3 regions of the Sporomusa sp. 246TCP1 genome follow, and region 1 is predicted to be linked to each of the others. Evidence: riboswitches for the same ligand, from Rfam matches in the RefSeq annotation. Region 1 holds a riboswitch; each other region holds the start of a gene.
What was found. Region 1 has a riboswitch for cobalamin ahead of AC1ECB_RS10730 (response regulator transcription factor). Riboswitches for the same ligand answer to the same signal wherever they lie in the genome.
Positions count from the first base shown of each region.

Region 2: linked by a shared signal. The riboswitch ahead of AC1ECB_RS24895 (autotransporter outer membrane beta-barrel domain-containing protein) and the one ahead of AC1ECB_RS10730 (response regulator transcription factor) in region 1 are both predicted to bind cobalamin.
Region 3: linked by a shared signal. The riboswitch ahead of cobT (nicotinate-nucleotide--dimethylbenzimidazole phosphoribosyltransferase) and the one ahead of AC1ECB_RS10730 (response regulator transcription factor) in region 1 are both predicted to bind cobalamin.

Region 1 is NZ_CM170492.1:2,220,105-2,230,764, reverse strand. It holds gene cobN (cobaltochelatase subunit CobN) at 1-1,831, shown strand, start outside; gene AC1ECB_RS10755 (radical SAM protein) at 1,837-2,916, shown strand; gene AC1ECB_RS10750 (carbon-nitrogen hydrolase family protein) at 2,885-3,658, shown strand; gene AC1ECB_RS10745 (adenosylcobinamide amidohydrolase) at 3,705-4,805, shown strand; gene AC1ECB_RS10740 (hypothetical protein) at 4,912-5,724, shown strand; gene AC1ECB_RS10735 (hypothetical protein) at 5,726-6,982, shown strand; cobalamin riboswitch at 7,249-7,432, shown strand; cobalamin riboswitch at 7,986-8,179, shown strand; gene AC1ECB_RS10730 (response regulator transcription factor) at 8,397-8,963, shown strand; gene AC1ECB_RS10725 (hypothetical protein) at 9,038-9,235, shown strand; cobalamin riboswitch at 9,233-9,415, shown strand; gene AC1ECB_RS10720 (TonB-dependent receptor plug domain-containing protein) at 9,577-10,660, shown strand, end outside.
Region 2 is NZ_CM170492.1:5,265,910-5,276,569, reverse strand. It holds gene AC1ECB_RS24900 (YncE family protein) at 1-831, opposite strand, end outside; gene AC1ECB_RS24895 (autotransporter outer membrane beta-barrel domain-containing protein) at 1,033-5,547, opposite strand; cobalamin riboswitch at 5,784-5,965, opposite strand; gene AC1ECB_RS24890 (nucleoside/nucleotide kinase family protein) at 6,345-6,935, opposite strand; gene AC1ECB_RS24885 (aminotransferase class I/II-fold pyridoxal phosphate-dependent enzyme) at 7,195-8,664, opposite strand; gene AC1ECB_RS24880 (DUF192 domain-containing protein) at 8,771-9,124, opposite strand; gene AC1ECB_RS24875 (hypothetical protein) at 9,175-9,537, opposite strand; gene ppnP (pyrimidine/purine nucleoside phosphorylase) at 9,687-10,004, shown strand; gene AC1ECB_RS24865 (M20 family metallopeptidase) at 10,105-10,660, opposite strand, start outside.
Region 3 is NZ_CM170492.1:3,888,576-3,899,235, reverse strand. It holds partial or broken gene AC1ECB_RS18405 (tripartite tricarboxylate transporter permease) at 1-456, shown strand, start outside; gene AC1ECB_RS18400 (Bug family tripartite tricarboxylate transporter substrate binding protein) at 745-1,695, shown strand; gene AC1ECB_RS18395 (Bug family tripartite tricarboxylate transporter substrate binding protein) at 1,877-2,824, shown strand; gene AC1ECB_RS18390 (ABC transporter substrate-binding protein) at 3,251-4,417, shown strand; cobalamin riboswitch at 4,521-4,703, shown strand; gene cobT (nicotinate-nucleotide--dimethylbenzimidazole phosphoribosyltransferase) at 4,782-5,822, shown strand; gene AC1ECB_RS18380 (nicotinate-nucleotide--dimethylbenzimidazole phosphoribosyltransferase) at 5,815-6,867, shown strand; gene AC1ECB_RS18375 (LTA synthase family protein) at 6,874-8,679, shown strand; gene AC1ECB_RS18370 (DUF4097 family beta strand repeat-containing protein) at 8,704-9,582, opposite strand; gene AC1ECB_RS18365 (HAAS signaling domain-containing protein) at 9,585-10,136, opposite strand; gene AC1ECB_RS18360 (PadR family transcriptional regulator) at 10,133-10,462, opposite strand.

The sequences.
Region 1 (10,660 bases):
TCTGATTAAAGAAAAGGTTGTGGAAGCCAATCTGCAGGCTGATATGGGCCAGGCAGTGAATGAAGTCTTTGCCGATTATATTCAGCGGCTGCACGGCTATATTACCGATATTAAAAATATGCAAATCCGGGTAGGATTGCATGTTCTTGGCTGTCCGCCAGCAGGCGATACGCTGATAGAATATTTGTTGGCCTTAACCCGGCTGGCTAATGGAGAAACGCCGTCCCTCTCAGAAACAATAGCTGCTATCCATGGCTATGATTACTATGAACTGCTGGCTCAGAGCGGTAAGCTCTTGCCAGACGGCAGCAAAACCTGCGGCGCCTTGATTGACGAAATTAGCCAGCAGTGCCGGGACGCCGTTGTCTGGCTGTATGACCATGACTTTGCGCTGGCCGGGGCCGAGTTGGCGGCCGAGTTGCCCTGGGCGGTTGGAACCAGTTCTGAGCTTAAAGAGCAGCTGCGGCAAACGGCGCGGTATATTTGCCAGACACTCATTCCTAATTTAAATAAGACCGAGCAGGAAATCACAAATTTGCTGGCTGCCTTAGAAGACCGGTTTGTTGAACCCGGTCCGGCAGGTGCACCCACCAGCGGTATGGCCGATATTTTGCCAACAGGCCGTAATTTCTATGGGGTTGATCCCCGGACCCTGCCAACACCGGCTGCCTGGGAGCTGGGTCAGACCTTGGGAGATAGTGTGATTGAGCGCTATATTGCCGACGAGGGCCATTACCCGGAAAACATTGGCATGATTTTTTGGAGCGGCTCCAATATGCGCAGCCATGGGCAGTGTATTGCTGAATTTCTGTATTTCTTAGGCGTGCGTCCAGTATGGCAACGGGGCAGTCAGCGAGTTATTGATTTAGAGGTTATTCCACTGGCAGAACTTAAACGGCCACGAATTGACGTGACCGCCCGTATTGGCGGCTTGTTCCGCGATACCATGCCGATGCCGGTAAAATGGTTGGATAAGGCCGTCAGTCTTGTGGCTAATCTGAAAGAAAGCAGTGAGGTTAACTATATTCGCAAGCATGTACTGGCAGACTCGGAGCTGTTAACAGAGCAAGGCATGGAGACGCCTGCTGCCTGGGAACAGGCCTGCTACCGGGTATTTGGTTGCCCGCCAGGCAGCTATGGCGCCGGTGTCAGCCATCTGCTGGAGGAAAAAAATTGGGAGACAATCGACGATCTGGCTAAGGTATATGTACGCTGGGGCGCCCATGCCTATGGTGCTAAGAGCAGCGGCGCCTTTGTGCCAGAGCTGTTTAGCCGCCGCCTGGCAAGCCTGGATGTTACTGTAAAAAATGAAGATAACCGGGAAGTCCATATGCTCAACTCAGATGATTTTAACTCCTACCATGGCGGCATGATTGCTGCTGTTCGCAGCCTAAAAGGCGCGGCGCCGCGCTCGTACTGTGGTGACAGCTCCAACCGCCAGCAAGTCAGGCTGCGGAGTTTGGATGAAGAATTTAAACGGTTGTTCCGTGGTGAAACTATGAATCCCAAATATATTGAAGGTATGAAGCAGCATGGTTACAAGGGCGCGTCCGACTTGGCGGCGGTGGTGGCTCATTGCTATGAATGGGATGCCACCAGCGCTGTAATGGAAGACTGGATGTACCAGAGCCTGGCAGAAAAATATGCCATCGACCAGGACATGCGGGAGTGGATGCAGGATGTAAATCCCTGGGCGCTGCAGCGGATTGCCGAAAAACTATTAGAGGCCGAACAGCGTGGCTTGTGGCAGGCCGACGACAAGACCAAAAAAGAATTACAGCAAATCTATCTGGATATTGACGGTGAACTGGAAGAACGGAGTGACAGGTAAGCATTATGGTAAAAATGTTGATATTGAGTCTGACCGGACAATGCAATTTTGCCTGCAAGTATTGTTATGCTCATGAACATCCGGCAGAAAGCATGACCTCCGCTACTGCCATTGCTGCCGTAGAACTGGCGGCCGCAGATGGGCAGGCCTTTGTACTGCAGTTTAGCGGTGGTGAACCGTTACTTAATTTTCCTGTAATGCAGGAGGTTATCCGCTATGTAAGAGAGAATGGCCTGCCTGCTATTATGCAGCTGCAAACCAACGCCTCACTCATGACCAAAGAAAAGGCGGCTGTTTTGAAAGCTGGTCAGGTAGGTATCGGGATCAGCCTGGACGGGCGTCCGGACATTAATGACAGGCAGCGCTGTCTGCCTGATGGCAAGGGAACCTGTTGGCAGATTTTGAATGGTGCCGGTCAACTGGCAGTGCAGGGCATTGCTGCCGGGATAACTACTGTTGTTACCAATGAAAATGTAGCTAAGCTGAGTGGCATTGTGGAAATGGCCTATTACTTGGGAAATATCCGGCGGATTGGTTTTGACCTGTTACGCGCCCAAGGGCGGGGCGGCGAGATGGCGGCACCTTCGTCTGAGGCCGTATGGCTGGGAGTAAAGGAAGCGTTTCAGACAGCTGAACGCTTGGCTAAACAGACAGGTAAATCTATGCTATTTTCTCAGATCGAGCGAGTAGCTACACTGGCTAACAGCCAAATGCAGGGTTTTGCTCACTGTCATGCCATGAACGGCGAAGCTGCTTTTGTTGATGCCCAGGGTAGTTTGTATGCCTGCGCTTCGCTGGCAGGCAATCCGGATTTCTATTTAGGTCATGTAACAACAGGATTGGATACAGTCAAACAGCGCAAGGTGGCAGCTTTGATTCAAGACGGAATGAGTTTTTGCAAAACATGCCCTTCGTTTTCTTTGTGCGGCGGTGCATGCTTTGCCCGCTGGCATGGAGCCAATTGCGGCAAGCAGGGGTATGCCGCTGAATGTGCGTTAAAACAGGTAGCGATAGAATGGTATTTAGAACATCTGGGACAGGGGAGAATAGGGTATGAAAGTTGCATTACTACATGTAGATGTTAGCGGTGGACCAGAGAGCCGCAACCTGGAAATATTAAGCCAGGGCATCCGGTTAGCGGCGGGAGTGGGTGCCAGGTGGATTGTTACGCCAGAGACAGCTGTGCAAGGATATTTCTTTGCATGTGAACGAGAGACCAAACCTATTGAGATACCTATTCAGCCATCAATAGCGGTGGAACCGATTCAAAAGCTGGCCGCCGAGAAGCAGGTAACCGTATTTCTTTGCTGTGCTGAGCAGGACGAGGAAAGCAGCAAGTATTATAATAGTTGTCTGGTTATTGGTCCTGACGGCAACGTACTGGGTCGTCACCGGAAAAAACAGGCTCATAGCGGTGTGTCAGAAGGCTGGGCAGATAAAGGCGAGCAGCTGGAGCCAATTATGTGCGGTGACAGGAAGGCAGGCATCTTAATCTGTGCCGATTCCTGGTATGAAGAAAATGCCGTTGCGCTGGCCGATAAAGGTGCCGACATCATTGTCGTGCCTGCTGCCTGGCCGCCCAATAGCTGCGGCGGTCCACCGGAAAACGCCTGGAAAAAGGCTTCAGCTGTCAGCAAACGGGCATTGTGGGTGTGCAATCAGACAGGAAAACAGGAAAGGCTGGACTTTACTCACGCCCAGAGCGCGGTCGTCGTCGACGGCGAAATGCGCCTGGAATATAGTGGTGATCCTGCCATACTCTTATTTGAATGGGATTTTAATAAACAATGCGCCTGGGTAAATGAATTTGCTGTCTTAACACTGTAAAGAGGGTGGAATTTTGAGCTTTTGGATACATGGGAGGGAACAGGCTTTGAAACTTTGCGTTTTAGCTACCGGTGATTCTGTCTATAGGTATTATAAAAGCATTGTTATCCCGTTTGAGCAGCCGCGCAAAGTGAGTAGTACAGCTATTGTCAATGGCGGCTACCGGGAAGACCTGACAGCCGTGTTTAATAATGACTGCAATCCTGGGGCGGGGATGGAGTGCACCATGCGGGCACCCACCTATCAGGAGCACATGCGGATTATTACTGAGGAAATCGGCCTGGACCCGGCGACAACTGCTGGGATGGGGACGGCAGCTTCGATGGAGAATGTGGCAATACATACGGAGTGTTATCAAAACCTGACAGTAACGGCCATTGTCACCGGCGGGATTGAAGTCAATGGCGGACGGGTTGGCGATCCGGCAGATTATTTTAAACCTATTGCTAAAAGTACACTGGAAAAACCCGGTACCATCAATATTATTCTGGTTATTGACGCTGATTTGCCGCCAGGTATCCTGAACCGGGCGATGGTTACTTGTACTGAGGCTAAAACGGCTGCCTTGCAGGAGCTTATGGCAGGCAGTAATTATTCGACAGGTCTGGCTACCGGTTCAGGCACCGATCAGACCATTGTTGTTGCCAATCCCGCCTCGCCGCTATACCTGGAAAGTGCCGGCAAGCATTCTAAGCTGGGAGAACTAATTGGCAGGGCAGTACTGCCGGCGGTCAAAGAGGCTTTAGGCAAGCAGACAGGTTTGTCGCCACACCAACAGCATAGTATGTTACGCAGGTTCAAACGGTATGGTATTAAGGAAGAAAGCTTGTGGCAGGCTTATGCAGGCAATTCCGACAAGGTTGTGATTAAACCTAAATTTATGGATGCACTCTACCAAATAGACGATGATAATTACTTAGTGACCTATGCCGCTTTATATGTGCACCTTTTAGATGAACTCCAGTGGGAACTATTGTCAGGCATCGAAGTGCGGCAGGCAGCTAATGAACTGCTTACAGCAGCCGCCACCAAATACGGTGTGGAAGCGCCGGTGATTATTGGCACTTGTATTGATTCTTGCTTAAAAGCCTGGCAGTCTATGCTGCTGGCAATTATCAAGGAAAAGTGCAGGGAAATTATAGGGTGATTTCTAAGTCTTGTATATAGTATTGTTTTTAATTTGTTTAAAAGTATTCATTTAGCTGACAATTTTGCTATAATAAAGGAAAAGATTACAAGGGGGATAATGAGCTATGATTGTTCGCTTTGTTGCTCGTTTATTAGTATGCATAATTGTGTGTGGGGTATCTCTTGCTGTGACAATGCCTGATGTCTGTGCTGAAACCAGAATTTTATCGAAAGATACTAAACTTCATCCGCAGGGATGGGGTGTCGGTGATTCTATTCAATTCAAAAAAAATACTAGCATCAGTTTGAATGAACAAGAGGAAGTTGTTTCTGGGACAATTGACAAGGACACTTTGCTGGCGCCGCGTGGCTGGAACCGGGTGATTAATGACTATTACTATACAACTGTCCATACTGATTTTGGACCTTATTACCACCATTTTTATTACCATCCTTTTTTCAACAATGATTATGCTGTGAGCATTCCGGGTTACGGACACTTGCTTTATAAAGGTGGAACAGCGGTGCTTTTTAGTGAACAGGGAGATGTTATTTCTGGGACAATAGCGAATAAGGCTACAGTTCGTTTGGTAGACGAAAAATATGGCTTTGTGACTTTCAAGAGTGATACAATTCTGACGTTTTTCAACTCGGGTGCGGTTTTATCCGGTACTTTGGATGAGGATACATATTTGCGCCCGGTTGGCTGGCAAAAGCTTCTCAAAGGAGATAATTCTGCAGGATTTATTAAATTTAGTAAGGGAAAAACCGTTACGTTCAATGAAAAAGGAGAACTGACTTCCGGAACAGTAAAAGAAGATGTAGTGCTGTTAGCTGAAGCTGGAACGCACAAAGGTTTTTCTGCAGGCTCAGCTGTTGAGTTTAATGAAATAGGAGAAGCTAAGATAAAGGTTAAATTTGAACAGAGTATGCCCTAAAATGAAAAAATTTAATATGTTTATTTTTATTAACAAAAGTTCTTGTTTAATGATACTATGCATTCTTATCCAACAAGCAATAGTCGCATCTTCAACCTTATGGATAGCTAAATTGAGTCAAGCAGTCATATTAAAACAAGATCTTTCATTGTGGTTAGTTTTATTTATATTGTCGTTATCTTTAGTACATATTCCAGGTTCCGGAATGGCTTATTTTCAGAGCAAAGCTACTTTTAGTTCTTTTAGAAAGTATGTTGATATTTTTGCAGTTTCTTTTAGGGGAAAAGCCCAATTAAGAACTAATATCGATTTCAAACAAGAACGACAGCCTTATTTAAATAATGAGGCATGGTTGGTGATCAGTGAATTTGTTGGGTTTATTACAAATTTACTCGGTACTTTTTTTAATATAGTTTTTAACATAGTAACTCTTAGTTTTATTATTGATAAAAAGTTGATGATTGCCTATGCCATAACTATTCCTTTAATAACTATTTCTATTAAAAGTCTAAAAACGCTAGTAACTTCTTCCGCCAAACATGCTCAAGAAGACCGAACTGCTATGATGCAAGCATTATTACCAGCTTGGGACTCAATTTTAATTGGCAATCAATTAAATATACATTTATGGAAAAATTATTTTATCGGTAAATATAAAAACGCGAAAAAGTCAGCTTTGAAATCTGTACTTTTTAGTGAACTGACAACCATAATTTCAATGTTTCTTAACTTATTTCCGGTAATTGGTACTTTGGTGTGGTTAATATATCAAAATATAGGCAATGAAGTATTCCTAAGTATGCTTATTGTTACATTTCCACGACAAATTACAACCTTTCAATGTATGAATTTTATTGTATCTTATGCAACTCATTGGAATAGTTTAAAAACGCGTCTTGAGGGATTAAAATCAGCCTTGATTATTACAGAACCCATAAATGTTGGCACTATTTCATGGAATCGGATTAAGGCTGAAAAAGACAATACGATTATTACTATTGATTCTATTAATTCCATAAAAGATATCACTCAAGACTATAGTCCGGGTAGAATTACTTTACGAGGAGATAATGGTACAGGAAAATCGTCACTTCTGGCTCTAATTAAGGAAAAGTTAAGCGAAAAAGCTTTCCTTTTACCACCTCATTCTGATATGTTTTTTGAATTCAGTACTAATAAAAGCTTATCCACTGGCGAAAAAATTATAGAATCATTAGATGAGATAAAAAAAGCGGAAAGCTTCAACTGCTATTGTTAGATGAGTGGGATGCAAATTTAGATAAAAATCATATTGTTAATATATCAGAAAAATTAAATGAACTCGCAAAAGAAATATGTATTATAGAAGTACGTCATCGAAGTTAGACAAATTAAAGACTTCTGTCAATAGGCAGGAGTCTTTAATTATATTGGTGACATGGAGATGGATGAGGAACCTATTGTTCCAACTGTGTCCCAAATTTTGAAAATTATTTTACAAAGTTAACAAATATTGATATAATCAAATCATAAACTAAACATTAAATAAATATTGTTGGGATAGGTGCCCGAAAGGGCTTAATAGGGAAGTCCGGTTAGATGCCGGCGCGGTCCCGCCACTGTAATAGGGAGCGAATCCAAGGTATACCACTGAGACGTAATTGTCTTGGGAAGGTTTGGATAAGCGATGATCTAGAGCCAGGAGAACTGCCTGTCTGTCAATCACCGTTTTTCACCCACGAGCGATGGGGAGGGGATTACTGGATTAATCTAACCTTCCGGCTATTTATTATGCCGGGATTTTTATCTTAGTACGCGAGTCAAGACTCCCGCTTCTACAGGCGGCGTTGGTTCAGGTGGAATAGACTCTCCACCTGAATTCCCGATGGTTCAGCTTTGCTGAAACGAGTTCACTTAGATAAATCTAGAATACAACCCTCCTTGTAAGCTTACAGGGAGGGTTGTATTTTTTATTAAAATGCACAGAGAAGCTTTTAGGAGAGGAGGTCAGCATTTTGCTAAGAAGGGGGAGTTGAGGCTAATGTGAAACCAGGAGAATATGTGTAAATAAAATATAAATGATTAAGAAATTTCACAAAATATCCTCAGGTGAGGGATTTACGTTTCAAACCAAATAGTCTAATCTAAAAAAAGGAACTGCATAGTGTGTATGCTTAAAAGCAATTAATCTCCTTAACATTAGAAAATAATGCAAGTAACTCAAAACAAAAAGAAAATATTGCTGGGATAGGTGCCTGACGAGAGGTTGCTGAAAATATTCAGACGCAAACGCAAAGATGAGTATTTTCATAACAACATGTAGGGCTTAAAAGGGAAGACCGGTGAAAAAACCGGCGCGGTCCCGCCACTGTAACGGGGAGTAAATCCGCATAGATGTCACTGGAGCATAGCTTTGGGAAGACGCGGGTGAGCAAAGATCCGGAGCCAGGAGAACTGCCTGTCTAAGAATCGCCGTTTGACCTACGAACGATAGGGAGGAGATTACGAAACCTGTAAGTAGAAAGGTTGTATTTCTATTGACAGTATGACGTATGCGCTCCCGTTGAAATCGGGAGCTTTTTTCATGCAAATCCGGATACATTGGAGTTTAACATTACAATTATCCATTCTAACGTCTTTACCCCAATTTTAGGATTGGTGGCAAATATAACGGTGAAAATTGAGGGAAAACGATGTATTGGTCAAACTATTGGGAAGCTTTTCATCAGGATAATCAGGGAATCTGCATTTTAAACCATAAATTGGAAAATATTTATTCAAATGAAAAGGCAAAACAGGTGTTCAAAAACATCACTCCCGGACTATTTCAACAATTCAAAAGCGTTTGCCGACGTTTTATGGCTATGGTTAAAGCAAAAGAAACGAGTTTGTCTAATTATAGCGATATGTTAAATCATCAGCGCGATACCATCAGTTTTAGTTGTTTTTCGTTTTATTTAGACAAGCAGGCATATATTATGGTGGTTTTTGACTATAGCGCCAGTGATGAAATTAACTTAGCCGATGGGACGACGTTTACGTTACGGGAAAAAGATATTCTCCAGGCAATCGCAGCTGGAAAAACAAATAAAGAAATCAGTGAAATACTCAGGATTGGCTTTGAAACCGTGAAATCACATGTAAAAAACCTGCTTGCCAAAACGGGGACAAGTTCCCGGACTGAACTAATTAGTAAATATTGGCACCTTAAAAACAATACCGTTGGCACGCCTAATTATGCAGTGTTTAAAAAAAAGTAATATTGAATAGCCCAAGTGCTTACTCAAGGTGGCAATGCGATCTTGAACAATTAAGCACTACGAGGGGGGGATTTATGAAACACAAAAAAATTGAAGAGCTAACCAAAAAAATGTTAGCTTGTGGCTATAATGATGATCAGATCAAGCATATCCTCAGAGATTCCATTGAGAACAATTTAGATGACGATGGCAGTTTGCAAGAGAAATTAATTATTGATGTCCTGGAAAGTTATATTGAATTTGGAACCAAGTGTAAACAAGGAATTAAATAAAATAATATGGGTACAGGTGCTATTTAGAGCTTAATAGGGAAGACCGGTTAAAGGCCGGCGCGGTCACGCCACTGTAATGGGGAGCAATGCCAAGAAATACCACTGGAGCTAATTGTTCCGGGAAGGTTTGGAGACGCGATGATCCTAAGCCAGGAGAACTGCCTGTCTGACAATCGCCATTTGTACCTGCGTGCGACAGGGAGGAGATTACTGCAAGTGACCGAATACATCATCTGGCCGCTGGCGTAATAAAGCTTAACTCCTGAAAAGGGAGTTTTTTTATTGGAAATTTGTAAATTTAGCAGCAGGTTGCTATCTGTAGAATGAAAGGTTGTGATTGCTTGGCATATTTAAGTATTTTAAAAAGAAATAAAAAGCTGGAAGCAGCTATAGCTTTGGGGTGCCTTATGCTGACACAGACATCATATGCCACTCAGGAAGACCAGGATAATATGAAAGAGTTTAAATTGGAAACTATTACTGTTGAAGCCAAAAGACCGGACTGGGAGAGCAAGTTGTCTCCTGGAACGGTGACGGTCATTAAACCTGAAACGTTTTCCGGCGAGCAAAAAGACTTGCCTGAAATGCTAAAACAGGTTCCGGGAATTTTTGTGCGCGAAGTCAACGGCAAAGGGCAGTACACTACCGTCAGCGTACGCGGTTCCACTGCCGCACAAGTAGGAGTTTTTGTTGACGGCGTTTTGACAAATCTTGGCGGTGACGCTGCCGTTGATATTTCGGCTATTCCCGTAAGAAATGTCGAAAGGATAGAGGTATATCGCGGTTACATTCCTGTAAGGTTTGGCGGTACTTATATGGGGGGAGTTATCAATATTGTTACCAAAAAGCCTGAAAAGACTGATGTTAGCGCTGAGATCGGCATAAGCTCCTACGGAGGAAGAAACTCTGCCCTGGAATTTACGTCTCCTTTAAGCACAGGCTCATTACTATTTGGTCTGAACAGAGAACAAAGCGGCGGCGATTTTAAATACACTAACTTTGCCGCGGAATCATATGGCGAAGATAGTACTCGTTACCGTAAATACAATGACTTTAAAAATACGGACGCTATCATCAAATGGCAGGATGATCACTGGATGATTAAAGGCAGCTACAAGAAAGTTGACAGGCATTTGCCGAATAATCTGTGGCCTGAAGGATCTATTGCCAATGCATATGATCCGGGAGCTAAAACGGATCTGGCGGACATTAATCTTGCGGAAGGCAAACGTCAGACTATCGACAGTAAGGAACTGCAGGTTAGCCGCAGAGCGCAGGCGGGCAATCTGGAATGGGGCTGGTCTTTGAATTATCTTGATCAGGACAAAAATTACCGGGTTGAGAAAATTAAAAATCCTTATTTCTACTATTGGTCTACCCCTCTTCGCGCCTGGAGCACTTATGACAGTACGCGCTGGGGTGAAA
Region 2 (10,660 bases), 3.0 Mb from region 1:
GCTGCTTATAGTAATATCCCGGAAATCATACGGAATTGCCGTTCCTGACGTAAAGCGGGTGGTTTTTGTCATCGTGGCAAGATTAACAACATCTAATTTTGATTCCCCGCTGTTGCAAGTTCCGTCATCTTTCTGTTTGCCGCCAATTGAGGCAACATAGAGCTTGTTATTATAGTGCTTGAGGGTGAAAGCGTTTTTACCGACTTGAACAGGAGTACCGACAGCAGTAAGAGTGCTGCTATTCAGTTTAACCACCTTGCTTGTCAAATAATTAGCAGTTCCCCAAGGATCTTGCACTTCTGTAAAGAGACCATAGATGTTATTACCCACTGCAGTGATGGCCACACCATGCTTTTCATAGCCTGTCGTCCCTGGGAAGGTGTATATTGTTCCAGTTTGGCTATAGTTTGTCATGTTGATTTGGACAACCTTTGCGTTGTCATAGTCAATTGCGTAAAGGTAGCTCCCTATTTTAGTAATACCATACAAGTTGGCAATATCGGCCCAATTCGCAGTGGCCACTTGCGTCCACGGGGTTGTATTGGGATTGTAGATTACGGCTTCAGGGTTGGGATTGCCACTATACAAGTACTTATAGACAAGCACCCGGGAGTTCCCATTGGCATCAGTGAAATAATGAACAGCTGGCGCACCTGCCACTACCGACGAGACAGCATTTTGATTAACAGCACCCGCGGCGCTGCCGATAGTCCCCACTTTACCGTTAGCATAGTTGGCATCAGTCACCGTATACGCTGTGTTGGCCAAGGCGGTTGTCGTAAAGGCCATCACGAGCGCTAAGACTAACCCTGCTTTTTTAAATATCTTCATACAAAAAACCTCCCCTATTTTTTAAAAATTTTCCCTGCTACTAGCCTTACGTTTCCATGCATTATCACCCCATTTCCTGTCTGTTACTCAATCTCCCGGTTTCACATCGGCCTCACCCTCCCTTACTACCAAATCTTTGTCCTTCACTCGCCCAAGAAACCTAGATCTATCTCTTGAAGTATGCTGTCTCATAGTGAAAGCCTAAAAATCATAATTGATAGTTGCATAATAGGTCCGCCCCTGCAATGGATAATAGTATCCGGCATATACGCCAGTATCAACGACACTGTACTTATATTCCAGCTCCGGTCCTTTATTAAAGAGATCATTGACACCAAAAACAAGCTGGGAATTTGTATTCAGCTTAACCCGGCAACCTGTACCCACGGTAGTAAATGCTGGCAGAAAAACATCATATAGCTCACTGACATACTGCTTATCTGTATAGTTAACTTCGGCAAATAAGGCGGTTCTATCATTAGGTCGATATGTCAAACGCAGTTTTCCTTCCCATTCCGGTGTATAGGTCATAGGAGGGTAAGTCCAGAAACCAGAGTGCGTGATATCCTTGACAGCTCTTTTGGTGTTTATATAGGTAGCAGCCAAATTTAGATCCCATTTGTCCCAGGTCAAATTGCTTTGTAATTCCACTCCTTTGGCTTGCCCGTTGATCGCGTTGGCATAAGACCAGCAGCCAATACCAGACTGGTAAAGCTGCAGCAAATTATCAGACCGGCGGCTGAAATAGGTCAGTGAAAGGTCGGCATCCTTGGTATTAAGCCATTTTCCCTTCCAGACAGCGCCAGCATCCCATTGCATTCCTTCTTCCGGACGTGGATATACAGAATTAAATTCACCATTGGTGCCGTAAATCGCACGGGGAATGATGCTGGCCCCGTCGCCGGCAATTTCATAGAGATTCAACAGCCGGTAGTAAGACCCATACGAAGAACGCAAGGTCAAACTGTCGTTTACCTTCTTCTTTAAGGCTAACTGCCAGGTTGTCTTGCTGTCTCGCTGCCCATCTGTCGTTTTCACTCCCCGACTATGAGGATCGATATATTTGGCTTGGCCTACTACATCAGACGAGTTGTAGCGGATACTAGGAGTAAACCAGAGATCGCCGGTCGAATTAAGCGTTAGGGTATCTTGCAATTGAATATTATAGAGTGTTTGTTGATATTTGGTTTTAAAGCGATTGCACTGCGAACTATCCAGAACGTCCATTCTCCAGCCATCTACATCCATATCTTCCCGGGATATGTTCACTAAGAAATCCAGCAGGTGGTTGCTGGCTTTATACGTTCCATCCAAAGAGGCGCCGAGCTTTTGGGATTTATAAGCGCTCCAGCGGCTGAGCGGTCTTACATAGGTATAACTACCTGTTCCATACTGTTCATTATTGCGGTAGCTTTTATCCTGATCCAGATAATTGACATTCCAGCCCCATTCCAGGTTGCCGCTGGTATCCCTCCTGCCGAGGAGGATGTCTTTTGCGGTAAGTATCTGTTTTTTTCGGCAATTAGGATACTCAAACGCTGGATTTTCTAACTCACTTGCAGAAAAATAAGGATTAGGAACATCTATATATTCCCACTTACCGGCATTGGGCAAAAACCTGTCAATTTTCTTCCAGCTGGCTTTGACAAGCCAGTGTTCATCCTGCCATTTGAGCAGAGCATCGGTATTTTTATAACTGTTATTCATGCGATAGCGTGTTGCCGAAAGTTGTTTGTAATAAGCCAATCTGTTTTTCTCGGCGATATACGTTTTATTGTCTGCAGACATCGAACCTTGTGCAATATCATTTTCATACCATGCGACGAGTTGTTCCTGCTCAGCAATTCGGGTCGAGATTTTATTCTGGCACTCAGCATTGGTATAGCGGAAATCCCCGGTGCTTTGGTCTCTGTTTAGACCCACCATCAGGGTGCCTGCCCCCAGTGGCTCCTCTACCTGCAGGCTGCCGGTGTAGCCGCCCCAGGAGCGTTGTCCATAGGAAGCCGAAATATTAGCTTTCTCCGGCTTTTTGGTGACAATATTGATTACGCCGCCCATATAGGTACCGCCGAAACGGGCCGGGATATAGCCTCTGTATACCTCAATCCGCGCTACATTTTTGACAGGGATTGTCGATATGTCGACCGCCGCATCGCCTCCGAGGTTTGTCAATACCCCGTCGACAAACACACCTACCTGTGACGCTGTGCTGCCGCGGACAGAGACTGTCGTGTATTGGCCAGGACCGCCGCCCACATACCGGACATGAATACCAGGCACTTCCTTGAGAAGATCGGGCAGTGTTTTTTGTTCGCCTTTGTATTTATCTGGTTCAATGACAGTCACAGTGCCTGGCGAGAGCTTATCTTCCCATGCAGGCCGCGGCGCTTCAACCACTACGGTTTCCAAAACATAGCCCGGATCAACCGTGGTTGTTGTATTTTCCACACTGGAATTGTCTTTAGAGTCGTTGGCTTGTTCTGCCGTTGCTTTTGGGGAGGCTTGTTGTTTTTCCTGGTCATTTAGTCGCAATGCTTGGTTAGCGTCCGGTATTTTCCCGCCGCCTGCCTGGACACTGCCTTCAGACTGCACGTTAGACACAGCCGCCCGTGTTGTTTCGGGTGCAAAAGCGACTGAAGCTACCGTTGTTGGCTGCGAAATATCCGTAATGGCATTGTATCTAGCGGTGCCAAAATGCTCTGCCGCCATTTCTTTATTTGGAGCTTGTTGTTTTTCCTGATCGTTTTGTAGCTGTGTTTGGTCAACGCCTTTCCCGGCTGCTTTCTGAAAACCGGTTTTAGCTTGTACCTTGAGTATAGACCCTTGCCCGATCTCGCCAGACGCTGCTCCAGTCGAAGCAGACAGAATTATAGCTGTTGGCTTGCCAGTCTTGAGCTCTTCTTGTGCTTTTTGGTGCGAACCAAAGCCGTTCCAGCGCCAGTTGACGCCCCCGTTTACCTGCCAGTTGGCCTTTGCATCACCGCCAAAGGTCTGCAGCAGACTCAAATTGAAATTACCGGTTGGCGAGATTTTGCTATCAACGCCTAATACCAGTTCACACCAGGTATCTTTGTTGGCGCCGGTTTTAATGGCCTGTGTTTCGTCATAATAGCTGCCCAGCATGGATCCGCCATCTAAGAAATCATGGTTAACCGTCACCTTAGCGTAGACTTTCCCGTTGTTTTCTGGCAGAGACCGACCCACCAACGCACCTGCCTGTCCTGTTAGCACATTGACCTTGCTTTGTGCTATTTTTAAGCCGTTGCTTGTTGTGTAATCAGCCTTGTCAATCCGGCCAAGAGCCAGTCCGACTTGCGGTTCCCAGAACCAGCCGTTCGCGAGTTCTTTACGCAGGCCATACCGCGCATTAAGCCCGACAGCCCAGACCTGGTTGTTACCGTCAACTTTACCGCTCCTAGTAGTAAAATAGTAATCGCTGGTTTGTTTTGAGCCGCGCAGCATCACATCAAGGTAATGGCCGTTATGGCCCACCCAGGTGGCATAAGTGCCGAAGCCGTTACTCTCTGAGTTGCCGCTGCCACTAGCAAGACCGGTGTCTGCTTTGGTTTGCTGGAAGAACAATCCGGTATACAGCTTACCATCGTAGAAATCGCCGGAGCGTTCTTTATCATAGCCGACCTGTAAACCATGGTAGTGTTCACTGATGCTGCGCCCATAGCTGCCCTGATTGGTAAACTTGCCACCATAAACATTTGCCCAGCTGCCTTCGCGGCGCTTATCCCCCGGGGCGTGCAGTTCATCTTGGTGGTTAAAGGCATTACTATTTTCCACCCGCCACAGATTGCGCTGCGCTAGCTGCATATCGCCGGCTGTTTTGGCTGATTCTGATAAAAGTTTAGTATTATCAAGGGTATAGTCTGTTAAAAAGGAGTTCAGGACAACATACTCACCGTTGACAACAAATTCACCAGTTACCGGATCCTCTACATACGTAGGGACGCTAATTTCTGTAGTACGAACAATCGGTGTCACTTTATAGACAGTCAGGGGAGCATCCAAATACGATGCTTGTCCTACTACCTTGAATTGCCCGGCTTTTTGTTCAAAAATACGTAAAAATTCTTGTCCACCACTTCCGAAGATAATCGAATCCTTACTGACCTTTAGCGGGTTAAAACGGATAATATTTCCAAGCTGCGTATATAACGTGCCACTGCCTGCTACTAGGTTTGTTTCGTTTCCTAGCGTGATTAAATTTGTCGACGGAGTAGATGTCATTACTATATTTGACCAAACGGCAGTTGCCCCGCTGATCCGAAAAATCGTACCATCTGCCAGTGTGGCATTTGTTACTGTCAAATTACGAAAATAATTCTCTCCCCACTCAGACACCACTGGATTCGGCGTTTCCTGCCAGGATAAATCGATAATGCCGCCAGACTTTACGTTTAATTTATCGATATTGATATATTTGTTCCAATCATATGTATCGCTATTAAATGTTATGGCATCCATCGGCCGCCAGCGGCCGCCGTTTTGGATGGTTACACCGGTATAGGTGGTTCCGAAGTAATCATTTGTTAATTGACCTGACGAATCTGCTGTCGTTTCTTTTATGGTATCAGCCTCTACCGTCACCGACGGCCCGACTTCTGCCGCCTGAGCCATCCCCCAAAGCTGCGGCGCAAAACCAAGCGCCAGCGCACAGCAAATTCTTGCCGCCAGGTATTTATTCGTTGCTTTGCGTTGCTTCACTGTCAAAAACTTGTCCCCCTCAACCATATGAAAAATGACAAAATCCCGAACCCCACACCACCTTTCAAGCGTATTTGATATCAACCCTCCCTTTACATTAAAAATAGCCCTCCCTTAGGCTATATAGGGAGGGCTATTTTAAGAAACAATCTAAAATATAAATCCCGGCCATAATTAAATAGCCGGGAAGGTTAGATTACTCCACTAATCCCCTCCCCATACCTCGTGGGTGAAAAACGGTGATTGACAGATAGGCAGTTCTCCTGGCTCTAGATCATCGCTCATCCAAACCTTCCCAAGACTTTCGTCTCAGTGGCATTCCTTGGATTCGCTCCCTATTACAGTGGCGGGACCGCGCCGGCATCACACCGGTCTTCCCTATTAAGCCCTTTCGGGCACCTATCCCAACATTATTTTGTTTTTTAACATTTTCAGTTAGATTATACCATTATTTATATCATTTGTAAATTTTTTCTTTAATAATTTGTAATGTATTTGTTTATTCTGCTTATATTTCGTGCGCCACGATTCAGAATTCTACAAACGGTTAAATGGTTGGGTACATCAGACTGTGCGAAAACAGAAATTACTAAATTTCATTCTCCACTTTAGTATCAAAAATTGCCTAGTTCGAGGCGCTGTATTTACTAGACGTAGCAGAAAAGAATCTATTTGAGCCATAGCTGGAATTAGCAATAATTCCATTATATTTTATAAAATACTAATATTACAGGATATGTACGGAGAAGAAGAACATGATTTATTGCCTTCGGGCATCCTATTGTCATAGGATTAAACTAGATGATTTCTTTTAAAATATCAGTTTTGATACTTACAATACAGGCCTGTAAGTCTTCATTAGTATAACTCACAGTTATCCCAAGAGCCGTAAGTTTTTCAGAGCTAAAGTCAATATTGTCTGCTAAAAACCTCCTACAAAGTTCCTCATAATTAGGATGGGTTTGCTTTTTTTCCCGGTCCAATGCGCGTTGCAATCTTACCCCATCTTCTACATAGACATAAACTGGAATAACATTGGCAGACCCAAAATAATTTTGTAAATTTTCATAAGCTTCCAAGGTTGTAATTATTAAATAATTAGCTTCGTGTAATTTAATTTGACCATCATCAATTGTGCAGTAGGACCAAATACCATTTACAGTGTTATACTTCCGTTGTTCAATAATCTTTCCCTTTGACCTGTAGGATTCTAAAGTGACTTCATCAACAAAATAATACTCCCTACCTTGTTTTTCATTGTGTCGAATAGGTCGAGTAGTATAGGGTATTATTGGATATAGGTTTAGCTCGCAATCATGTAGAATAGATTTTAAAATAGTATCTTTTCCTGAACTACTCTTTCCCATTAAGCAAAATATCTTACCCACTATATTCCGTCCTTTGCTATTTATCATTGAATTCTATCACTTTTTTAGCATCTCTTGCTATTCTTTTTCTAACAACTCTATCTTTTCGATAAGCATTTTATTTTTCTAACCACATCCTAACATCACCTGGACATTTCCACAAGTAATCTTTTGGTTTGATTTTAAGCCAAAAAGATACCTACACCTTCCGGGTAGGTATCTTTTTGGACATATCTCTAAGTAATCATTATCTTTCAATAACTATTAATTTACCGTGCATTTAATCCACTACCTTTATCGTGTTAAGCAAATAATCTTCCGGACCGGAAATATGCAAGCCAGCATTTTGCAAGGTATGACAATAATCAACAATCTCCTGCGTAATCCGTTCACCCGGACAGAGCATCGGAATACCAGGCGGATAGAAAGTAACAATTTCGGCACAAATCATGCCAACCGCATCACCAAAAGGCACCATACAGGTATTGCCAAATAATGCCTCCCTTGGCGATATAACCTGTTCAGGTGCTACCGGATGTTTTCCCTCCCGGGTTATTTCATTAATCGCTGAAAAATCGCGCGTACCATTATGCGTGACTGCCATATCCTTTAACGCTGCCACCATCGCCGCCACCTCAGTCATACTATCGCCTAAGGTAATAAGAAACAAAACATTATATACATCTGATAATTCTACCTGAATTTTATATGTATGCCGCAAAATCCGCTCGGCTTCCGCGCCGGTTAGCCCCAAGCCTTTGACAGTCACTGTCACCTTTGTTGGATCTATACTATAAACACCCGGATTGCCTACTTTCTCATTACCAAAACAGTATAGCCCCGGAATCTTGTTTATCTCTTGTCTAGCCTGATTAGCCAAATCAACGGCGCGTTCAATCAACCCACGCCCCTCTGTTGCCATCTGCATACGGGCAATATCTAAAGATGCCATTAATATATAGTTAGGGCTGGTTGACTGCACTAACTGCAGCATAGCTTTCAGGCGAGGCACCCGGATAAGACCCTGGCGGCAATGAACAATAGAGCATTGGGTCATGGCCCCGATAATTTTGTGCGAGCTTTGGGCCACAATATCAGCACCGGCATCTAGCGCCTGAATCGGTAATCGTGACGAAAATTTAAGATGTGGTCCATGGGCCTCATCAACGACAACCGGAATATTGTAGCCATGGACTATCTCCACAATTTTTTTCAGGTCGGTAGCTACACCATAGTATGTGGGATTAATGATCAGTACCCCTTTGGCGTCAGGATGCTGTCTGAGAGCCTCCAAAACTGTCTCTGGTGTAACTCCCATCGTCAGTCCCAACTCGATATCTACCTCTGGTTGCATAAATACAGGAATAGCTCCACTCAAGATAATGCCCCCAATAATAGAGCGGTGGGCATTACGCGGTATAATGATCTTATCACCAGGCCCCGCAATGGTAAGAATCATGGCATAAATACCGCCGGTTGTCCCATTTACCATAAAATAACTGTAGTCAGCTCCATACAGCTGGGCAGCTAAATCCTGCGCTGCTTTGATTGGTCCGTGTGGTTCGTGCAAATCGTCCAGTTCAGCCATATTTGCCAAATCAAGCTGCAGTGCTTTTCGCTGTACAACCTCGTTAAAGAGGGGATGCATCCCTTTGCCCATTTTATGCCCTGGAGTATGAAAGGGAATTGTTCCGTCGTCTATATAGATGTTCATCGCTTTCAATAATGGTACTTCTGTCTGATCAAGCACGCCGCCACCACCTTCTACTTCATTCCACTATTATACCCTTGCAGTTTGTAAATATTTTAGCACACAGCCTTATATGGTACAAGCTAAAAGCAAGCCAAAACCTGAGTCAATGATCTTTTGCTTCTTGCAATTCCAATTGATCGCCTTTTTGGGTATAGGTAGCCGCAATTGTTCCTGCCGGCAACTCAATGACATAGTCCGCTCCCCACTGACTCGCAAAGCGGCTAGGTTTTAAACCCATCACAACCTTAACTACCCTATCAGAATCATCCACAAATATCACATCAATAGGATATCGCATACCCATGGTATGGACACTGCTGCATGGTTTGATCATAAGACCCGCACCATGTGACAGACTAGGTGTAGCCAAAAGTCCGACCAACCGCAAAAAAAAGGTAGCCGCTACCTTGATATTATTGCCTAATACCTGCTGCTTAGTTACGTTAATAATTCGCATCGTTCCCCCGACTGTTCTTATCTGTTCTCTGTTTAAGTGGATACGGGCAATTACTTGCGGAAGAAAAACTTACTTAATCTAATATTACCTTTACGCCAGATGTAGATTGCCAACAGACAGCCAATGATTGTTGTTAGTAACTGATATTGCTTAATTGTTTCAAACGTTGCTAAGATATAGAGCATTATAACAATCGTGGCCACAGCAACTGTCCCATACACCTTTCTCCAAACCACAGTTCGATCAACCATGTTTTTCCTGGGACCTGCCTCCTGGCGCCTACTAGTCAACATACCTTCATTGATAACCGGCACTGGCATAGTATCATCCAGGCAGCTTCTTAGCATTCGACCGCAATGCCGGCAGTACTTTACATTACCGGCAAGTCGCTTTCCACAGAAATCACAATACATGACTATTCATCTCACCAATTCCTTTTTTCTATAGTGTTCCCAAATATTCACTGCATTTTCTCATCGACAAAGCGTTTCCTATTTTACTAAACATGCTACAATACACTATAATACAATTATAAATTTTTTTATCAGGAGGCTTCGTCATTATGGAACAATTTGAAAAGGTATCTATTGTTAAAAAAGCTAATGTATATTTCAAAGGAAAAGTAACCAGCCGTACGGTGATTTTTGCCGATGGCAGTAGAAAGACTCTAGGAATCATGCTCCCAGGTGAATATGAATTTGGTACAGCGGCAGCCGAGATTATGGAAATTTTAGCAGGTGAACTGCTGGTATTGTTACCAGGACAGAGCGACTGGCTTACATATAAAACCGGAGATAGCTTCCAGGTCCCGGCTGAATCACGCTTCAAACTCAAAGTACTACTAGTAGCAGATTACTGCTGTTCCTATATTGAGAACTAGCAAACTATACCCGGCTTGCATGTTGTTATAAAGTGGGGGCTGTGGAAAACTTATTTCTAAGTTTTCCACAGCCCTATGTTGCTAACTTAAATACAATACGTTAATGAATCAGACTCTGGCAAAATTCCTTTTTGATCTCCGCCAGCAAGCCGGCTTTCGTAATTAGGTCATAACCAGTTAACGCCATAGCTTTAGCTGCGCGCAATAGAGCCTGATGCGCAGCAGGCGTAAAAGTAGCTGCCGCCATTTTCGCAGTATGGCCTACTAAGGTTTCATCGCCAATACCTATATAAGGGTGAATAGCCGGTACAACACTACTCACATTGCCCATATCAATAGAACCAAAGGTCTCTGCCGGCGGATTAATATTGGTTTCTCCCACCGCCCGCAGATTTGAATTAAAAGCTTCAGACAATTTCTGATTCGTATTCATATCATCATAGGAAAGTTGATAGTTGCTGATGATTAATTCCGCACCAGTAGCCAGTGCGGCTGCCTGCGCACAATTTTTCACCTTTTTCACAACTTCATCCAAGGCCTTTCGTCTTCTCGCCCGCACATAAAATTGGGCAATAGCATGGTCTGGCACAACATTAGCCGCTACCCCGCCTTTAGTTATAATCCCGTGAATCCGCACATCAGATGCAACATGCTGG
Region 3 (10,660 bases), 1.7 Mb from region 1:
AAGAGACAAAGTAACCGGCCGGAAGAATTTGGCCAGGGGGCCATTGAAGGGGTTGCAGGACCGGAATCGGCCAATAACGCAGCAGCTTCGGCAACCATGATTCCGTTATTATCCATGGGCTTGCCGTTTTCCTCCTCTGCCGCCCTTTTGCTGAGTGGTTTTATGATTCACGGGGTTATGCCAGGCCCGACCTTAATGACGCAAAATCCGGATTTGTTTTGGGGACTTGTTGCCAGTATGTATATTGGTAATGTGATATTGCTGATCGTGAATCTGCCGCTGGTGGGACTGTTTGCCTATTTTCTAAAAACCCCGTTAAGAATTCTTATGCCGATTGTTTTGATCATTACGCTGACAGGTGCTTATTCGATAAATAATAGTCTTTTCGACCTCGGTCTGTTAACTGCCTTTGGTATTCTTGGTTTTTTTATGAAACAAACAGGCTACGAACCGGCGCCACTGGTTCTGGGACTTATGTTGGGTCCTATCCTGGAAAACGGGTTAGTCCAGAGTCTGATTATTGGCGATGGCAGTATTTGGTATTTCCTTTCACGTCCGATCTCTGGTACTATTCTGTCGCTTAGTATGGCTTTGCTGTTTTTTAACGTATTTCTCTGGTTTGCAAAAAGAAGGCAGAGCAAAAAATATAAAGCTGAAATGGGGGGTATAGTGACTAAAGATAAGGGTTTTCTAGTCCTGGGGGTACTCTTTTTAAGTATGGCAATGATTCTGGGGGGATGTACTATGGGAGCAAGAGAGAGTGTGGCTGCTGAGCAATATCCTAGTAAACCAATTACAATAATTGTGCCCTCTGCCGCCGGTGGAGGTTCAGACTTGATGGCAAGGGCGCTGGAAAAGTCAGCCTATAAGCATCTGGGCCAGCCGCTGGTGGTAGTTGATATGCCTGGCGGCGGAGCCACCCTCGGCATGAATGAACTTGCCGGCGCCAAACCTGATGGCTACACAATTGGCGTTGTTGCTACAAGCGCAATATTGCAACCACTTATTGGGCAGACAAGATACCATTATCCTAGTGCCTTGGAACCGTTAGTTAATGTTGTATCTTCACCCGTGGTAGTGGCCTGTCTTACTGACAAACCATGGAAAAACTTGAGTGAATTGGTTAGCTATGCTAGACAGCATCCTGGTGAAATCAAGTTTGGACATTCAGGGTTGGGTACGTCAGTACATGTTACGGAAGAAACGTTTGCCAGAAAAGCCGGTATTACGATCAAGCAAGTTCCTTTCCGGGGTGGTGAATCAGAAGCTTTGGCGGCTCTCTTGGGTGGGCATGTGCAGCTTATTGGAGTATATAATCCAGCAGTTATAAAAGAACACGTAAAAAGTGGTACTATCAGAATACTGGGGGTTGCAGAGGAGAATAGACTAACCCTCCCTGGCTTTGAGGATGTGCCAACCTTCAAGGAACAGGGAATAGATGTAGCTTTTAACTTTTGGACGGGAATCGCTGCCCCTAAAGAAATGCCGCTAGCGGAAAAGGCCAGACTGGCAGCCGGTCTCAGGGAAATGGTCAATGACCCTGAGTTCAAAGAGAATATGGAGAAACTGGGAATGTCAGTCCATTATCTGGGGCCAGAGGATTTTGGTGACAGATGGATAGCTGATAATAAGAAATTAACAAAAATAGTAAAAGAGACCGGAATTGCAGAACTTATTGCAGCTCAGAAAAACTAATATTGCTTGCTTATCCGGTAGCTGTCCATCTCTTCTTCTTAACATCGGTAGCTGGTTTCCTAAAAAAAGGGAAAGCCCAAAATAAAAATGTAGAATGGAGGGGATCGTGATTAGAAACAAGAGGTTCTTTGTCCTGTTGGCGGTCTTCGTAAGTATGACAATTATTATGGGGGGATGTACTATGGGAGCAAAAGAGAGTACGGCTGCTGAGCAATATCCTAGTAAACCAATTACAATAATTGTGCCGTTTGCTGCCGGTGGAGGCTCAGATATACTGGCAAGGGCGCTGGAAAAGTCAGCCTATAAGCATCTGGGGCAGCCGCTGGTGGTAGTCAATATGCCTGGCGGCGGAGCCACCCTCGGCATGAATGAACTTGCCGGCGCCAAACCGGATGGCTATACAATTGGCGTTGTTGCCACAAGCGTAATATTGCAACCACTTTATGGGCAGACAAGATACCATTATCCTAGTGCCTTGGAACCGTTAGTTAATGTTGTATCTTCACCCGTGGTAGTTGCCTGTCTTGCTGACAAACCATGGAAAAACCTGAGTGAATTGGTTAGCTATGCCAAACAGCATCCTGGAGAAATCAAGGTTGGTCATTCGGGACTGGGTACATCAGTACATGTTACGGAAGAAATATTTGCCAAAGAAGCCGGGATTACGATCAAACAAGTGCCTTTCCGGGGCGAATCGGAAGTTCTTGCGGCTCTCTTGGGTGGGCATGTGCAGCTTATGGGAGCGTATAATGTAGCGCCCTTAAAAGAACACGTAAAAAGCGGTACTATCAGAATACTGGGAGTTGCAGAGGAAAATAGATTAACCCTCCCAGGCTTTGAGGATGTGCCAACCTTCAAGGAACAGGGAATCAATGTAGCTTTTAATTTTTGGAACGGAATTGCAGCCCCTAAAGAAATGCCGCTAGCTGAAAAGGCCAGATTGATATCAGGGCTAAGGGAAATGATCAATGACCCTGAGTTCAAAGAGAATATGGAGAAACTGGGAATGCCAGTCCATTATCTGGGGCCAGAGGATTTTGGTGACAGATGGATAGCTGATAATAAGAAATTAACGAAAATAGTAAAAGAGACCGGAATTGCAGAACTTATCGCAGCTCAGAAAAACTAATATTGCTTACTTATCGCCCATCCCGAAGACGAGGGATGGGCACAGTTATTTTTTGTCTGGCTGGAAAGTGCTGGAGTTGTAATGAGATAAAACATCAGCGATATAGCACGTTGAGAAGACGAATGATAATATTGTATTTATATAGTAGACAAACAGTGAAGAAATTCAAGATAATTAGTGATAGCTATCACTAATTATCTTGAAAAAGCTCGGCGGATGTAATATAATGTAGAACTATAGTAAACAAGGTTAAAAAAATACTATAAAAGTATTTAGACAGGATACTTTTTATAGTATTTGGAAGGCCAACATTTCCTGAGCCTGAAACCATTCGTTGGAGAGTGCCGTTATCAGGCTCACTTTATGCGGGGATTGGAGATGCAAGGCAAGGTATTGTGGCCAAAAAAGAGGGGAGAAATTTACAAAATGAGTAGGTCAAGTGTAAAAATGGTAGCTGTGCTAACAGCAGTACTGCTAATTACCGGTGTTTTAGCCGGCTGTGGCGGTACATCATCTAATGAAATCAAAATTGGTGTATTAAATGAAATGACTGGTGGTAATGCCACCATGGGTACCTCGTCAGCCAATGGTGCCAAAATGGCGATTAAAGAAGCCAATGCCAAAGGTGGTGTACTTGGCAAACAGATTAAAGCGATTGTTGCTGATAACAAAAGTGAGCCCTCAGAGGCTGCCAATGCGATGACTAAACTGGCAACCCAAGATAAAGTTGTTGCTATTACCGGGATGTTTGCCAGCTCAAATGCCATTGCTGCTTCCAGTGTAGCTGAAGCAACCAAAATTCCTTTTCTGGCAGTAGGTGCCACCAACCCCAAGGTAACTGTTGATGAAAAAACCAATAAAGTAAAAGACTATACCTTCCGGGTATGTTTCATTGATCCCTTCCAGGGTACTGTTGGTGCTAACTTTGTACTTAATACCTTACAACTCAAAAAAGCTGTAATCTTAGTTGATAACAGCAGTGATTATAGCAAAGGCTTAGCTGCTTTCTTCAAGGATGCCTTTACAAAAGGCGGCGGTACAGTACTTGCCGAAGAAGCCTATCTGCAAAAAGACCAGGACTTCAAAACCATTTTGACCAAGGTCAAAGCACTCAATGCTGACATTCTGTATGTACCGGGATATTATGAAGAAGTAGGTAAAATTGTTAAACAAGCCCGTGAAATGGGGATTACTGTTCCTATGGTTGGCGGCGACGGCTGGGATTCACCGAAATTAGTAGAAATCGGTACTCCGGCGGCCTTAGATAATACCTATTTCACTAATCATTACTCTGTGGATGACACCAGCGCCGAATCCAAAGCCTTTGTTGAGGCCTACAAAAAAGAGTATGGCCAGGCACCTGACGCCTTGGCAGTACTTGGTTATGATGCTGCTAATGTGTTAATTGATGCCATTAAACGTGCCAACAGCACTGAGCCGGCTAAAATTCGCGAAGCATTAGCTGCGACTAAGGATTTTATGACCGTAACTGGCTCGACCACCTTAAATGCCACCCATGATGCTGTAAAAAATGCCGTCATCATTGAGATGAAAGATGGCAAGCAAATGTTTAAAGCCACTGTAAAACCGTAAACGGTTAATCACATAATAAGCAGTCACTTAGTTAAGTGGCTGCTTATTTTTTATAAGTTTATTGACGGTAGTAAGGCCGTCTGTTATAATGACCATAAAAATACACATATTTTTCGGCTAAGGTGCCCCTTAAGGGGAGAATAGGGAAGTCTGAGTATGGGAAGACTATACATAGGCGCGGGCCCACCACTGTACCAGGGAGATCTTACACGGCCACTCGTCAAGGGGAAGGCGTAAGAGTTAATGAACTGGGAGCCAGGAGACCTGCCTTATACCGCAACCATCCTTCATGGACAAGAAGGCTTTTTTGGGCTTAACCAAAAAAGCCTTTTGTTTTTGAATCAGAGAAATAATGGAGGTTATTATGAGTTTACTGCAAGCAACAGTAGCGAAAATTATGAGGCCGGATACAGTAATTAAAGATCAGGTAAAGACTAGACTGGCAGGTGTGTTACAGTCAGCAGGCAGCCTGGGACGATTGGAAGATATGGTTGAGCAGTATGCGGGGATAACAGGCGAGCTGAATCCGGCACTGCCTAAGCCTTGTATGGTGGTAGCTTCAGCTGACCATGGGGTAGCCAGACGAGTGGTGAGTGCCTATCCGATAGAAACAACAATTCATATGACAGCCAATTATCTTATCTCCCAAGGTGCAAGTGCCAATGCCTTTGCGAACTTCTGCGGTGCTGATATGGTTGTGGTTGATATGGGCGTTGCTGGCGATCTGTCATATGTTCCGGGACTGTGGCATCGCAAGATTGCCTATGGCACACAGGATTTTACCGCAGGCCCGGCGATGACGCGTGAGCAGGCCATCCAAGCAGTGGAAACAGGCATTGATATTGTTAATGACCGGGTGAAACATGGCTATAGTTGTTTTTGCCTGGGGGAAATGGGCATTGGTAATACCACGTCCAGCGCTACCATTGTTGGAGCATTCACCGGTCTCGCTCCGGAGAAAGTTACCGGGCGGGGCACCGGGATATCAGACAGCCGCCTTAAAACCAAGATGGACATTGTCGGTCAGGCTTTAGCTGTGAATAAACCGAATCCTCAGGATGGATTAGATGTTCTAGCCAAAGTGGGTGGATTTGAACTAGGTGCATTAGCCGGCGTAATTCTTGGCTCAGCCGCCAACCGCTGCGCTGTCGTCATTGACGGGCTCAACACGACGGCGGCGGCTTTAATCGCCAATGCCATTCATCCTCTGAGCAAAGAGTATATGTTTGCGTCGCACCTGTCCGGTGAACCGGCTCATATTATTGCGTTGCGTCAGCTTCAGTTAGAAGCTTGCCTGGAGCTGGGAGTCCGGCTAGGGGAGGGTATTGGGGCTTCAATGGTTGTCGATATGCTCTATGTGGCCATTAAGCTGCTAAATAATAGGGGAGGCAAAGCCAATGCTTGAAGAACTAATTGCAGCCATAAAACCACTTGATAGTATAGCGATGGAACGGTGTCAGCGGCGGGTCGATAATCTGACCAAGCCGTTAAATAGTCTGCATTCCTTTGAACACATTGCCTGTAAGCTGGCAGGAATTAGCGGCAATCCACGGCCACGGGCGCTGGAAAAAAGCATCATTATTATGGCCGCTGATAATGGCATAGCAATTGCAACTGACCAACAGCAACTGACAACAGCAGCTCGACTGACCGGCTTTTGTCAGGGGCAGGCGCCCATCCAGGTGTTTGCCGCCCATGTTCAGGCCAGACTAATTATGGTAGATATTGGTGTTGCAGCCGACCTGCCGCACTCGCCGGTAGTATGCCGGAAAAAGCTGGCTTATGGCAGCCGCAATAGTACCGAAGGTCCGGCTATGACTCGCGAACAAGCGATACAAGCCATTGAAGTGGGAGTAAGAATAGCACAAGCAGAGATTGCGCGCGGCTGCCAGGTGATCGGCTTGGGCGAAATGGGGTTGGGCGGTTTGGCTGCCGCTATGGCAATTGTCGCCTGCTGCCAGGATCGTCCACTACCTGGCTTGACTGGACAGGAGGCAGAACTTGTCAATAGAGCCATCGCAGTCAACCGCCCAAATACTGCTGATCCCTTGGATATTTTGACTAAGGTAGGTGGTTTTGCTATCGCCGGGTTAGTAGGCGTTATTCTGGGGGCTGCGGCCGGGCGGGCGGTCGTGGTGTTAGACGGTTTAGCCACAAGTGCGGCCGCCCTGATTGCCATTAATCTGGTTCCAGATGTTAAGCCCTATTTGATAGGCTCCCACTTTGCTGCTGAGCCAGCCCATGAGACAGCCTTGGCATTGCTTGGTGTACCGGCCTATATCCAACTTAAAATGAATCTGGGAGAGGGGACAGGTGCAGCACTTGGGATGTCGGTAATTAACGCCACGCTGCATATGCTAAATGACATGAAAACCTTTGGTGAGGCCGAAGTCGCTGTGGCACAGGATGGACCAGGTGCTCTGCGGCAAAGCAAGGATGTTAGAGATTAGCAAGCTATGACCAAAGCATATGAATTCTGGCTGTTATGGTTTTGTACCTTATGGGCCTTATTGTTTAAATCAGTCTTCGTAATCGGTGTTGTAAATTGCACGGAATTTTTTAAGGCCGCTTTCGCCGATGTCTGGTCGGTTGTACCTACCTACAATGTTTATCTGGCCTTTATTATTATCCCGCTAGCTTTGGTTTTCACCCTAAAGGGACAGCACCGCCTGTGGCTGTTGCTGCTCTGCAATGCCTTGTTTTCCTTGCTCTTGCTCTTTGATCTCTGGTATTTTAGGGCTTTTGGCATGTTTCTCTCCGTGCATGTTGTCAGCCAGGCGGCGAACCTAACTAATCTCGGCAGTAGTATTTGGTCTATGAGCCAGTACGAGGATATCCTGCTGTTTTTAGATTTCCCGGTATTGCTGATTATTGCTGGCTTAGCTTACAAGCGCGGTAAGTTACCGGCAAGCAACAAGCGGCTGGCTGGGCTGTTGCTCAGTGTTGCTGTCGGCTATTTGCTTTATGCCCATTATGTGTTTGATGTATCGCCAGCACGCGGCGAGAAACAGTTCCTTTTCGCCATGTGCTGGGCTCCCAGTCAAACGGTGACCGGTTTATCACCTATAGGGTATCACCTTTTTGATGCCTATACCTATGTTGCCGATTCCCGGCCACTGGTACTTAGTGAGCCCGAAAAAACGGCAATTGCTGTTTGGTACAATGAAAAAAAGGAAGTCCGGCCTGATAATGAGTACAAAGGCCTTTTTGCTGGTAAAAACCTTATTTTTATTCAGGTAGAATCCTTAGAAAACTTTTACTTGAAAAATTCTGTTGACGGTCAGGAGATTACGCCCAACCTGAACCAACTATTAAATAACAGCCTGTATTTCTCTAATTTCTATGAGCAGGTTAGCAATGGCACTACCGCGGATGCGGAGTTCATGGCCAATACGTCTGTCTATCCGCTGCGCCGGGGCACTGAATATTTCCGCTATCCTAACAATACTTATAACTCATTGCCCAAACTTATGGATAAGCAGGGCTATATGACACTGGCGATTCACCCTGATAATAAATCCTATTGGAATTGGCAGTATAACATGGAGTCTATTGGTTACAAGTTATGTTTGGATTCTTCAAACTTTATTATGGAGGAACAAATTGGGTTAGGCTTAAGTGATGGCTCGTTTTTTCGTCAGGTGGTTCCCATCCTTCAGGAGCAGCGTAGTCCCTTTCTAGCATTTATGATTACGTTGACAAATCACAGTACCTATGAGCTGCCTGACAACTATAAGGAACTTGTGCTTGATGATAAAATTGCCGGTACCATGCTGGGAAAGAGTTTCCAAACCGTGCGTTATACCGATAGGCAAATAGGGAATCTGCTGACATTATTGGAGCAAGGAAAGCTGCTGGATGACACAGTTGTGGTAATTTATGGCGATCATACTGGCGTACACAAATTTTATTCCCAGGAAATAAGCGCTATCACACCTGCCGAAGCTTGGTGGCAGGATAATCAACACAAGGTGCCGCTAATTATCTATCAGAAAGACCTGAAAGGTCAGGAAATTAGAACAAGTGGGGGGCAGATTGATATCTTGCCAACTGTCGCCTATCTGATGGGGATTGAGGAAAATGAATATGTGAATACAGCTATGGGGAGAAACCTGCTCAATACTGGCAAAGATTTCGCTGTATTGGCTGATGGCCAGTTTGTCGGCACAGCGGCAAGCGAACAGGAGCACTCGCTTGCCGTAATAGGCTGGGAATTGGCTGATAAAATTATCTGCAGCAGCTATTTTGGTAAGCGGCAGTAGTCGCGATCCATCCCGGACATATTTTTACCAAATTCGGGCGTGTCCAGAACTAATATCTACTTTTACAAGTGGTCCGTCTCCCTGACCACTATGTCCTTGAAAGGAGTTGGTACCATGCACCTGATAACCGGCTTTCGGCAAATCAATATCTATGTTGCCTGACAATGCCATAGCTTCTACTTTAAATGGCGTAGAGACAGCCCCGACATGGATTGCTAAATATCCTGATTCACTTTGAAATACCGCATCATTAACAAGCTCATTGAGACTGACCTCAACATGTCCGGAACTGCTTTCGACATTAAGCTTACCAGTGGTATTTTTAATTTCAACATGACCAGATGAAGCTATTACGGATATTTCGTCGGCTTTACAGTTTCCCATTTTAAGCCTTCCTGAGCTCATAGTTACTTTTAATATTCCTGTCTCCAGGGAATCTATCACCAAACTGCCTGAACTTAGGTGTAAAGTTAGTGCATCATACTCTTGGGGCGGCAAAAGCAATTCAAAACTAATTTTTGGCCCTTTGCCCCAAAAGGGAAATAGCAAAGAATCGAGCCATTTCTTTTGGTTACCGATTTTAAGATACAAAATGTCTCCCCACATTTCTTCTTGCACCAGGTCTTCGGTGTGCAAATTACCAGCAGGCGACCAGCCAGAAATTCGAATAGTAGGATAAACTACATCAGAACGCAGCACGCGAACATCGCCGGAACTAATAGCTATTTCCAAGTTTTTGGCGGCTGATGATTTAACCATATACGTATCTGATATTCTGGTTTGACCGGCAGCCATATAAGTATCATTACACTGACCAAACATAAATAAGGCGGCATTGCCGCTAAGGCCAATCATCAAAACAACAGCCGCAATGATTGAAATTTTTTTTAGCACTCTGTCCATCCTTATTTCCCCCTAATAATCTGCACATTATACTGTAAGTATTTTATAAATACCTTGCCAGCCCAGCGAGTTACCAGTATCATACCTAATCCGAGCAGTGTACCAGTCCCCACTGTCATCATGGATGTAAAAAGCCACGATAAAATAGCGCCTAAACCGCTCGGAAAACCAGCCCTTAGCGGCAGCAGCACAGGAATCAAAATCAAGACAATAGCGACAACATAACAAGCAACGAGTACGCCAACAACGCCAATAAGCGGTCCTAATACAAACACCAGATTCAAAAAACCTAAACTAACCGTAGCAAGTACAGCCCGGACAATAGTAGTAATGGAGATATTCTCTACCGCTTGCGTGACATGATAATCAGCAAGGATTTCTTTAGCAATTGCCTCTGGATTTCCGAGAGCAGTGGCAATTTCAGACTCACTTTTACCGTTGGCAACGCCGCTGATAAAATGTTCCTCATAATCGTAAAGAATATCTTGCCGTTCTTGTGCCGGGATGTTTTTTAGAGCCATTTCTAACTTTCCAAAAAAATCCTGTTTGGTCATTCTCCCACTCCCTCTGCAATAATACGGTCAACCCCACTGCAAAATTCACGCCATTCTTTAATTATGTCTTGCATGTACATACGGCCTGTAGCTGTCAGTCGATAATACTTTCGCGGTGGTCCCTCTGATGATTCGATGAGATAGGTCTCAAAATATGCTTCCTGCGTCATTCTGCGCAATAGTGGATAAATGGTTCCCTCAGCAATCTGAAAATTTTCCGAGATTTTATGCGCTAACTCATAACCATAAGTATCCTGCTTGGCAGCCAACACAAGCACACACATTTCCAGCGCACCTTTCTTAAACTGAGCATTAATAAATATCACTTCCTTTTATACCCATTTACTATATGGTAACACTCACTATGTAACAATGCAAGGTACTGAGCATAAATTATTATAAAAATACAAAGCAGTATGGGTAGAGAGCAAGAAAACATAATTTTTGGCGGCTGTTCATCATTTAAATGAGCAGTCGCTTGTTTAATTGTTATTGCTAGTTAAGCTGCATTATGTCCTCTCTTT